Regions from separate parts of the Limnospira sp. PMC 289.06 genome, predicted to be linked through region 1. Evidence: riboswitches for the same ligand, from Rfam matches in the RefSeq annotation. Region 1 holds a riboswitch; the other holds the start of a gene.
What was found. Region 1 has a riboswitch for cobalamin ahead of cobW (cobalamin biosynthesis protein CobW). Riboswitches for the same ligand answer to the same signal wherever they lie in the genome.
Positions count from the first base shown of each region.

Region 2: another riboswitch for cobalamin. It lies ahead of P5674_RS01395 (energy-coupling factor ABC transporter permease); the one in region 1 lies ahead of cobW (cobalamin biosynthesis protein CobW).

Region 1 is NZ_JARPLC010000009.1:53,780-58,861, forward strand. It holds gene feoB (Fe(2+) transporter permease subunit FeoB) at 1-394, opposite strand, end outside; gene P5674_RS03860 (ferrous iron transport protein A) at 422-1,090, opposite strand; gene P5674_RS03865 (chlorophyll a/b-binding protein) at 1,304-1,513, shown strand; gene P5674_RS03870 (hypothetical protein) at 1,563-1,805, shown strand; cobalamin riboswitch at 1,913-2,058, shown strand; gene cobW (cobalamin biosynthesis protein CobW) at 2,202-3,254, shown strand; gene P5674_RS03880 (DpnII family type II restriction endonuclease) at 3,624-4,670, shown strand; gene dcm (DNA (cytosine-5-)-methyltransferase) at 4,657-5,082, shown strand, end outside.
Region 2 is NZ_JARPLC010000003.1:40,889-45,970, reverse strand. It holds gene P5674_RS01410 (long-chain acyl-[acyl-carrier-protein] reductase) at 1-546, shown strand, start outside; gene P5674_RS01405 (argininosuccinate synthase) at 1,021-2,223, opposite strand; gene P5674_RS01400 (glycosyltransferase family 2 protein) at 2,345-3,271, shown strand; cobalamin riboswitch at 3,315-3,475, shown strand; gene P5674_RS01395 (energy-coupling factor ABC transporter permease) at 3,496-4,251, shown strand; gene P5674_RS01390 (energy-coupling factor ABC transporter substrate-binding protein) at 4,263-4,571, shown strand; gene cbiQ (cobalt ECF transporter T component CbiQ) at 4,572-5,082, shown strand, end outside.

The DNA of each region.
Region 1 (5,082 bases):
TCATATTCAGGGCGATCGCGATCGGTAAACCCATTTCCAGCAGTTGGGTGGTTAGATACAGATTTCGCTCTAGGTTGGACGCATCTACGATATTGATAATTAGGGTGGCTTCACCGGATAGTAAATAGTCTCGCGCTACCTGTTCATCTAATCCTGTGCTGGCATCTTCCACGTCGAGAGAGTAAACCCCTGGTAGGTCAATGACTTTGATGGTCTGGTTTTGATAACGATAGCTTCCCTCTTTCCGTTCTACGGTAACTCCGGGCCAGTTACCTACCCGCTGATTACTACCAGTTAAAGCGTTAAATAGGGTCGTTTTCCCACAGTTAGGGTTCCCCACCAAAGCAATACAGGACACCGCCGCCTTGTTATCGGTTTGGCGGTTCACTTCCATAGACTGACTCACAATTTTGTTCCTCGTTTAGGATGGGTCGATTAATGCCACCTGGAGGGCATCTGCTTCGTCTTTGCGTAAACTCAGGTTAAATCCCCTGACCTCAATTTGAGTCGGGTCTCCTAAAGGGGCGTGGCGTTTGACTGTAAATTCGACCCCTGGAGTTAATCCCATGGCTAATAATTTCCGTTTGTAGCTACCCGCGCCAGAGTCATAACCAACCACCCGCAACCGAGAACCGATCGCCGCATGGCGCAACTGCACAACATTAGTTTTATTCATTGATGAGAGTTTCCTTTTGGACTGGGTGAGGTTTTCTGTGGCGACCTGAATATTCTCAGCCATATCTGCCCCCAGTCCTAAGCGATGGTCGCCTAGGGCGATAATCACTGATCCACTGGTTGTGGAACTAATGACATTTAATTCTACACCGGGCATTAACCCCATTCCCATTAGACGGGTATTGCCTCCGGCACAGTTGAGAGCAACTATATATAAGCGATCGCCTACCTTCGCCTCCGACAAAGCAAAGGCTCCCGGAGTTGATGGTTTGCCCACTACAACCAATGATTCTGGTGATTCACTTATGGTGCGATCGTGACCAGTGTTGTCTTTGAGGTAAGTAAATCCTGACCAGCTTGATCCACCATCAAAGCAGTTCACGGATACATCGGCACAGTAGTTATCATTGTCCATAATCTATTGGCTCTTGTTGAGCTAATTGAGAATTAATTTTAATTAATACCATATAACTAGGTTAAAAATCCCATTGTTAATAAATTTTTAACAAACCCCCTTGTTTAGAAAAATCAAAAATTATACCACAAAAATTAATTTTGTCAACTACTTGCAATATTTGTTTGTAGTGTGTTACATTTGTTTACAAGAAGTCAAAGAGGCAAAAATATTATGGTTCGTGGACAAATTATGGAAGAAGGTGGACGCGCAAACGTTTATGCGATCGAACCCCAAGTATATGTAGAGGAAGCGCAACAATTCGGTTTCAACAAACACGCAGAGAAACTCAACGGACGACTAGCTATGATCGGGTTTGTATCCGCCCTAGCCTTAGAAGTATTAACCGGACATGGTTTAATCGGCTGGTTAACTAGCCTGTAAAACCCAGATTTTCTCAGCCTATAATTTCAGTAGCATTTCGGAGAATTGTATGAAAACAGATTTTAACTTTCCTAACCAATACATGATGGGACCCGTAATCTTTCGACCGGACTTTAACAGTCCCTCAGAAGTGATTACCGCTAACCAAGCCTGGTCTTTATTCTTCACAGGTGGTCAGGAAGATAAAGCCCTTGGCTATAATGCAGAATACGGAAGATTTTTTACAAATTTACTGATGGCGATCGCCGTTAGCGGCGCTATTGGGGCTTTGATTTTCACTAACTTAGCCTAAGTCATCAAATTTACCTATCTCTCCCTAGTCACTAATAACAAACCGTCCCTGTTTAGAAATAAGCAGGGACTTTTTTTAGTTTTTCCCCGAATTAGCCCAACCTGTGATAAGATATTCTCGATATCGGTTCTAAGGGAAATCAGCCCTTAGAGGAAACGGGGAAAGTCCGGTGTAAGTCCGGCGCTGTCCCGCAACTGTGATGGGACTCTGTTGGTCTCTCAGTCAGAATGCCCGCCGATAAGTAACCTATTGTTGATTCATCTGCGAGGTATGGATGATGGTTGATTTAGTATTTTCACAATCTAAATATCATAGCGATCGCCCATCTAAACCCTAAGAAAATCTCAACATTATATAGATAGCCAATCGCTATAATTTCGGAGGAGTCAAAAAACCGTGCATAAAATTCCTGTAACCATCATCACCGGATTTTTAGGGGCTGGAAAAACCACCCTAATCCGCCATTTACTACAAAATAACCAAGGTCGTCGTATCGCGGTATTAGTCAATGAATTTGGCGAAGTAGGTATTGATGGCGAAATCCTCAAATCTTGCCAAGTGTGTGACGAAGAAGAAACGGAAACTAATATCATCGAATTAGCCAATGGTTGTCTGTGTTGCACCGTCCAGGAAGAGTTTTTGCCCACTATGCAAGAACTACTTAAACGCCAGGATACGATTGATTCGATATTAATAGAAACCTCTGGTTTAGCTTTACCCAAGCCACTGGTGCAAGCGTTCCGATGGCCGGAAATTCGCACTAAAGCCACTGTGGATGGTGTGATTACGGTAGTTGATAGTGAAGCCTTAGCTAATGGTCAACTGGTGGGAGATTTAGAGGCTTTAGAACAGCAGCGCCAAGCGGATGAAACCTTGGAACATGAAACACCAATTGAGGAGTTATTTGAGGATCAGTTAGCCTGTGCTGATTTGGTACTTTTGACGAAAGGCGATCGCATTGATGAAGAGTCTCAGCAGCGGGTTCACCAATGGCTAAAACAGGAGTTAACCCCAGGAGTGCAGATGGTTTCCTGTCAGCAAGGTAAAATTTCGGCTGACATATTATTAGGCTTTAATGCAGCCGTAGAAGACCATCTGGACAGTCGCCCAAGTCACCATGACCAGGAAGAGGAACACGAACACGATGATGATATCAATGCTGTGCATTTAGTCTTAGATCCGGTTGGGGACTCGGCTAGTTTAGTCAATCAATTAAAGGCGATCGCCCAGCAGTTTGAAATCTACCGGATTAAAGGTTTTGTAGCCGTCGCCAATAAACCAATGCGGATGGTAGTTCAAGGAGTCGGAAACCGATTTGAGACCTTCTTCGATCGCCCCTGGAAAACCGACGAACCTCGCCAAACTCAACTGGTGTTTATTGGTCGTAGTCTTAATCAACAACAAATAGCCGCTTCTTTGGAATCAGAAACCATGGCGTTAAACGGGTAGAATTTGAGAGATTTTAGCGATACTTTCTAACATCTCCCCAACCAACCCGGTTTTTTTTCCAGAAGCCGGGTTTCTAATTCCCCACGATACCTTAAAAAAAGAAACCGGGTCAAAAAAGGGTTGACAACGAGTCTGCCAGCGCTATATGTTAAGGTTTACAGTTTGCAGCGCCGCCAAAACAGCCCCAATATAATCATACTTTACCCCACTTTCCGTCTCGTCTCCATCCCACCTTATCTTAATAGCATATTGCGTCCCCTGGGTATTCCCCAATTTAGTTTAGCCTCTAAGACCTGGTAGATTTACCTTGGGATGCCCAAATTTAGTCAAGGCTTCACAAATCCTGATAGGAAAACTGTTTAATCATCTATGGTTCAAAAACGAACAATTGAGGAATTGCATCAGTCAGCATCTTTATTCTGGCCAGAGTTTTTGGTTCAACAACAACTCAAACAGAGTATTATCCCGGTGTTGATTGAAACCCAACAGCAGTTTCTCTCAATTCTTGCCTTGGAATTAGAAAATCCCCTAGATATCTTTACCGCTTTAGAAATATCAAAGCTCTCCGCTAATTTATTTCTCAAACACCTTCTAATTTTAGCAGATTTTGGAGGGGAAAAACTACAACGTTTAAATCAAGAGTTTCATTTATTGTTCCCCGATGGACAATTAGAGTATGTTTGGAACAATACTCAATTTTGTTATCGTTTTCAGGCGTTACCCATATCAGGAATATTATCAAACCAAAAACTTAACATTTCCAGCCAGAAATCGCTGTTTAAAAAACACGCTTTGTCTGAAGTATATAAAGATATTATTGTTGTTATCCTGTTTGCTGGAGATTCAACAAATACTAAAATTTCTGGCATTTTTAAGACTTGGGGATGTCAAATTGGAGAATTAATGGGTAAGTACGATGAACTTTCCGAGTTTATAAGCCAGCGTTATATTTATCTAAGCCGTATTACTGCAGGAGCTAAAAGTAATGATTTGGGTCAGCTTTTGCAACGTCATATATATAAATATTTAGCCAAAAAGTTAAATCACAAGGATATTGATATCAACCTCAATTCTACCATTCCTGGAGTCAGCCATAAGCAAATCGGAAAAAGAGAAACCAACTTTGATATCGTCCTGAATAAAGGTGAAAAATATATAGCAATTGAAATTAGCTTTCAGGAAACCACAAATAGCACAATTGAGCGGAAAGCGGGTCAAGCAAAATCAAGATTTGAGCAGATTGATGGCTTGGGTAACAAGATTATTTATATCATTGATGGAGTCGGTAACTTCCAACGCCAATCTGCTCTGAATACTATTGATGAGTATAGCCACTTGCTTTTGGTATTTTCTGAGTCAGAACTGAATTACTTAAACCACTTTATTCTCGACTTTATAGAAAATGAAAACTGTTAAATTTATAGATTTATTCGCCGGAATTGGGGGATTGCGACTCGGCTTTGAACAGGCGGTTGACTCCTTCGGTTGCATCCCTGATTGTCTCCTCAGTAGTGAAATTGATAGGGATGCTAGACAGGTTTATCAAGCCAACTTTTCCGAAACTCCCCAAGGGGATATTAAGACCATTTCCTCCCTTCCCCCTCATCATATTTTGCTGGCTGGATTTCCTTGTCAAAGTTTCTCATACGCGGGAAAAAAAGCCGGATTTGGAGATACGCGGGGAACCTTGTTTTTTGAGATTTTACGCCTCATAGATAGCCAACAACCCCAGGCTTTTATTTTTGAGAATGTTCGCGGTTTAGTCACCCATGACCAAGGAAAAACTATTAACACAATTCGCCAAAAAATGCAAGAGCGGGGTTATAGT
Region 2 (5,082 bases), on a different contig from region 1:
GCGGTTTGTGGTGCTACCGGAGATATTGGGAGTGCGGTTTGTCGGTGGCTAAATGGCAGACTTGATGTGGCTGAAATACTATTGATTGCTCGCGATCGCCAAAGACTCCAAAACCTCCAAGCTGAATTGGGACGGGGTAAAATTATGGCCTTAGATGAAGCATTACCCAAGGCTGATATTGTGGTTTGGGTCGCTAGTATGCCCCAGGGGGTGGAAATTGACCCGGAGGTTTTGAAAAAACCCTGTTTGTTGATTGATGGCGGCTATCCTAAAAATATGGCAACTAAGTTTCAAAGTCCCGGTGTTCATGTCCTGTCTGGGGGCATTGTGGAACACGCTTTAGATATTGACTGGAAAATCATGAAAATTGTCAATATGAATGTTCCCGGTCGCCAGCTATTCGCCTGTTTTGCGGAATCTATGTTATTGGAGTTTGAGGCTATATATACCAATTTTTCTTGGGGCCGAAATCAAATCACTTTGGATAAAATGGATATGATTGGTCGGATGTCTATTAAACATGGTTTTAAGCCACTGATGTTATAATTCTTTCCCCCTCCTCACCCGCTATTCTCAAACTCTGTTGATCTGGCAATTTCGGGTGAGGATCTGATTATTACTTGTGGCTTTTGGGGGGAATGCACAAAATATGGTTTTTGTCAAGGGTGATAAAAATAGTGGGGGCATTTTCCTCAAAAACTCGTGCATCGTGAATTTTATTTTTTGCTGGCAGAATAACTTTAACCGCGAGATAATCAGGGTTTCCGGCTGTATTTTTGCATATAGGCACAGTAAGCCCTTGGGTGCAATTTCTCCCAGCTTACCACAACCCCTATAATCTCGTCAACTTTTTGCGAGGAATTGGCAATAAAATTGTATTAATTCTTAACAATCTTTGGAAAAAAAAATATATTTGGTTGTATTAATTAGCAAAACTTATATAAAATTCGACAAGTAGGGGCAGGGGGTGGGGCAGTTCATTAACGGTAGAACCCGCCCCGATAGTTGAGAATTAAAGGGTTAATCTCTCATTTTTTCAGACCAAACGCGAGTGGGAAGACCCCAAACATAGATAAATCCTTCGGCGGCTTTGTGGTCAAATACATCTTCAGAGCCGTAAGTAGCCAGGTCAAGGCTGTAGAGGGATTTGTCAGACTTGCGGCCGACAATGTTGCAATTGCCTTTAAACAGTTTTACCCGTACAGTGCCGCTGACCCGTTCTTGAGTTTGTTTGATAAAGGCATCGATCGCACCTTTGAGGGGACTAAACCAGAGGCCATTATAGACAATTTGGCTATAGGTTTCCTCAATGCCGCGTTTATAGCGGGTGACATCAGAAGTGAGAACCAGACTTTCAAGATCTCGGTGAGCCTGAATGAGTACAACCATGGCAGGGGATTCGTAAACTTCCCGAGATTTAATGCCTACCAAACGATTCTCGATCATATCAATGCGTCCGATACCGTGGTTTCCGGCGATCGCATTTAAGCGAGAGATCAGGTCAACCCCGTTGAGTGCTTCCCCATTGAGGCTAACAGGAATGCCAGCTTGGAAGCCAATTTCTACATATTCGGGCTCGTTAGGAGTATCAGCGATCGCTTTAGTCATCCCATAAATATCCTCTGGGGGTTCAACCCAGGGATCTTCGAGTGGTCCAGCTTCGATCGCCATACCAAGCAAGTTGCGATCGAGACTGTAGGGGGAAGACTTTTTAACCGGGAAGGAAATGCCACATTTTTCCCCATAGGCGATCGTCTCTTCCCGACTCATACCCCACTCCCTAGCCGGAGCCAAAATCTTAATATTAGGGTTGAGAGCGCCGATAGACACATCAAAGCGGACCTGATCATTGCCTTTTCCCGTGCAACCGTGAGCGATCGCGTCTGCTCCGTATTTTTCGGCAACTTCCACCAAAATCTGAGCAATCAAAGGACGTGCTAAAGCCGTAGCCAGGGGATAGCGATTCTCATACAAAGCATTGGCTTGAATAGCCGGAAAAGCAAATTCCTGGACAAATCGCTGTTGTACATCAATCACTAAAGACTCACTCGCGCCAGAGTCGAGGGCCTTTTGTTTCACTGGTCCTAGTTCATCACCTTGTCCCAAGTCAACCGCCACAGTAATTACTTCAGCTACCCCAAACTCGTTTTTGAGGTAAGGAATACAGACGGAGGTATCTACACCACCAGAGTAGGCAAGTACAGCTTTTTCAGCGCGACCCATAATCTACCAAAGCTCCTAGACAACAAACATTTCATTATCACCCCAATCGCCACGATTTAACAGTGAACGGGTAACAATTAGGTTATAGTTTCAGAGCATCGCCAACTGTCCCCCAAAATCTATGTTTTTTAGCGTTGTTATCCCCACCTATAACCGTTTACCGATTTTACAGAAGTGTCTGAGAGCATTAGAAAATCAAGCCTATAGCGCCGCCGTGACGGGTTTAGAGGTGGTGTTAGTCGATGATGGTTCCACTGATGGGACTGTGGAATGGTTGGCCACTCATCAGGGCGCATTTCCCCATCTTCGCATTTACCAGCAAGACCACCAGGGACCGGCGGCGGCGCGAAATTTGGGAGTTGAACAGGCTAGGGGAGAGATTATTGTTTTTATCGATAGTGATTTGGTGGTAACTGATAGCTTTCTGGAGGCTCACGCTAGGGCATTAATTGCCAACTCTCAAAAAAGCGATCGCATCTTTACCTATGGTCGAGTTGTCAATACCTGCAATTTTGAACATCCCACCACAGAACCCTATAAAATTACCGATTTTTCCGCCGCTTATTTTGCTACTGGAAATGTGGCGATCGCCCGCCATTGGTTAATCGAAGCCGGATTATTTGACCCTCAATTTCAGCTTTATGGTTGGGAAGACCTCGAACTAGGAGTTAGGCTAAAAAAATTAGGTTTAAAATTAATCAAATGCCCCGCCGCCGTCGGATATCATTGGCATCCACCCTTTAGCTTAGAACAAATACCCGCCCTAATTGAAAAGGAAAAACAAAGGGGCAGAATGGGGGTAGTTTTCTACCAAAAACATCCTACATGGTCAGTAAAAATGATGATTCAAATGACAATTTTGCATCGGATACTCTGGGGGATTTTATCCCTCAGAGGTCAACTTAATGAAAGGACAATGGCGCATTTTTTACAGTGGTTAATTAATCGTGGTCAGTCTCAATTAGCCTTAGAAATTTCTCGGATTTTTTTGAATTGGTATAATGTGCAAGCCGTACAACAATATTGGGCCACCCGAGAGCATACTTAATTAAATATTTGCCAGCTTGGTTCACTATTGACCTACACATGGTATAATAGCCAAAACTATAGGTTCTAGTGGGGAACAGCCACTAGGAGTAATGGGGAAAGTTCGGTGTAAATCCGGCACTGTCCCGCAACTGTAATCAGATTTAAGGCAAATTTTTCCACCCAATCTGTGAGTCAGGATGCCCGCCTATAGTTATTTCTCACTCACAAATCTGCGAGGTACAGATGAGCAAAAATCATCGAATGATACACCTAATCGCCATGATTGGGTTAACATTTTATTTGGTAATAGGTGCAGCCACTCCAGCTCAAGCAATGCACATTATGGAAGGTTTTTTACCTATTACCTGGGCGGTTTTTTGGTGGGTGTTAATCATCCCTTTCTGGGTAATTGGTTTACAAAAACTCACCAAAATCACCCAAAAAAACCCCGAATTAAAGCTATTAATTGCCCTAGCCGGAGCCTTTACTTTTGTCCTGTCAGCCCTGAAAATACCCTCAGTGACAGGGAGTTGTTCTCACCCCACCGGAACCGGATTAGGAGTTGTTTTATTCGGACCGTCAGTGATGACAGTTTTAGGCAGTTTAGTTCTACTTTTCCAAGCCGTATTACTCGCTCACGGCGGTTTAACTACCCTGGGAGCCAATGTATTTTCCATGGCAATTGTCGGCCCTTGGGTCGCCTATGGCATTTACCAACTATTCTGCCAATTTAACCAACAAAAACTAGGTATTTTCTTCGCAGCAGCCTTGGGAAGTTTAGCCACTTATTTAATTACCTCCATACAGTTAGCCGTAGCTTTTCCGGCTGCTTCTGGGGGGGTTATCGCTTCCTTTATCAAATTTGCGGGGATTTTTGCAGTCACTCAAATTCCCCTATCAATTAGTGAGGGACTATTAACGCTGGTAGTTTGGAATTGGCTAGAGTCCTACGCCTCAGAAGAACTGCAAACCTTGAAAATTGGGAAAGCTAATAGCTAAGTAAAATAATCATGACACCAACTTCTGATCAACCCGTCAAAAATCGCAATTTATGGATGATTTTAGCCGTCGTTATTTTATCCATAACGCCACTAATTTTTATCCGAGGAGATTATGAGGGAGCCGATGAACAAGCCGAAAATCTCATCGGCGAAATTCAACCCAATTATCAACCCTGGTTTGAACCTATCTTAGAAGTTCCCAGTGGCGAAATTGAGAGCCTGTTATTTGTTTCTCAAGCCGCCATTGGTGCGGGTATCGTGGGCTATGTGATTGGCTTATATAAAGGTCGTCAACAAGGCAAAAATCGCTCATCCTAAATGCACCATCAAATTGATGCGATCGCCTATACCAATCGGTTAAGGTATTTACCCTCTGAACATAAGTTAACCTTTGCCGCCACCCTGTTTTGTCTCAGTTTGGCGGCTCCCCCCCTCCTGCAAATATTGATCACCATTTGGGTGACAATTTGGGTTGTGATTTACGCTAAAATCCCCCTAGGAATTTATCTGAAATTGCAAGCCATCCCCTTTAGTTTTTGGTTAACTAGCATTCCCGCCTTACTATTGGGGGTGGTTAATTCAGCTAATCTCGAATTAATTAAAACTGATATTATCTGGGGATTTAACCTAGGGGATATCTTGATATATTTCAGTAATCAAGGAATGCAACAAGCTGGGTTTTTGCTAACTCGCTCCCTAGTGTTAACCTCCTGTATGTATTTTATTTTACTCACTACCCCCCTAGTGGAAATCATTAGAATTTTCCGTAAGATTGGCTGTCCGAGTTTAATCACAGAATTATTAATGTTAATGTATCGGTTTATTTTTA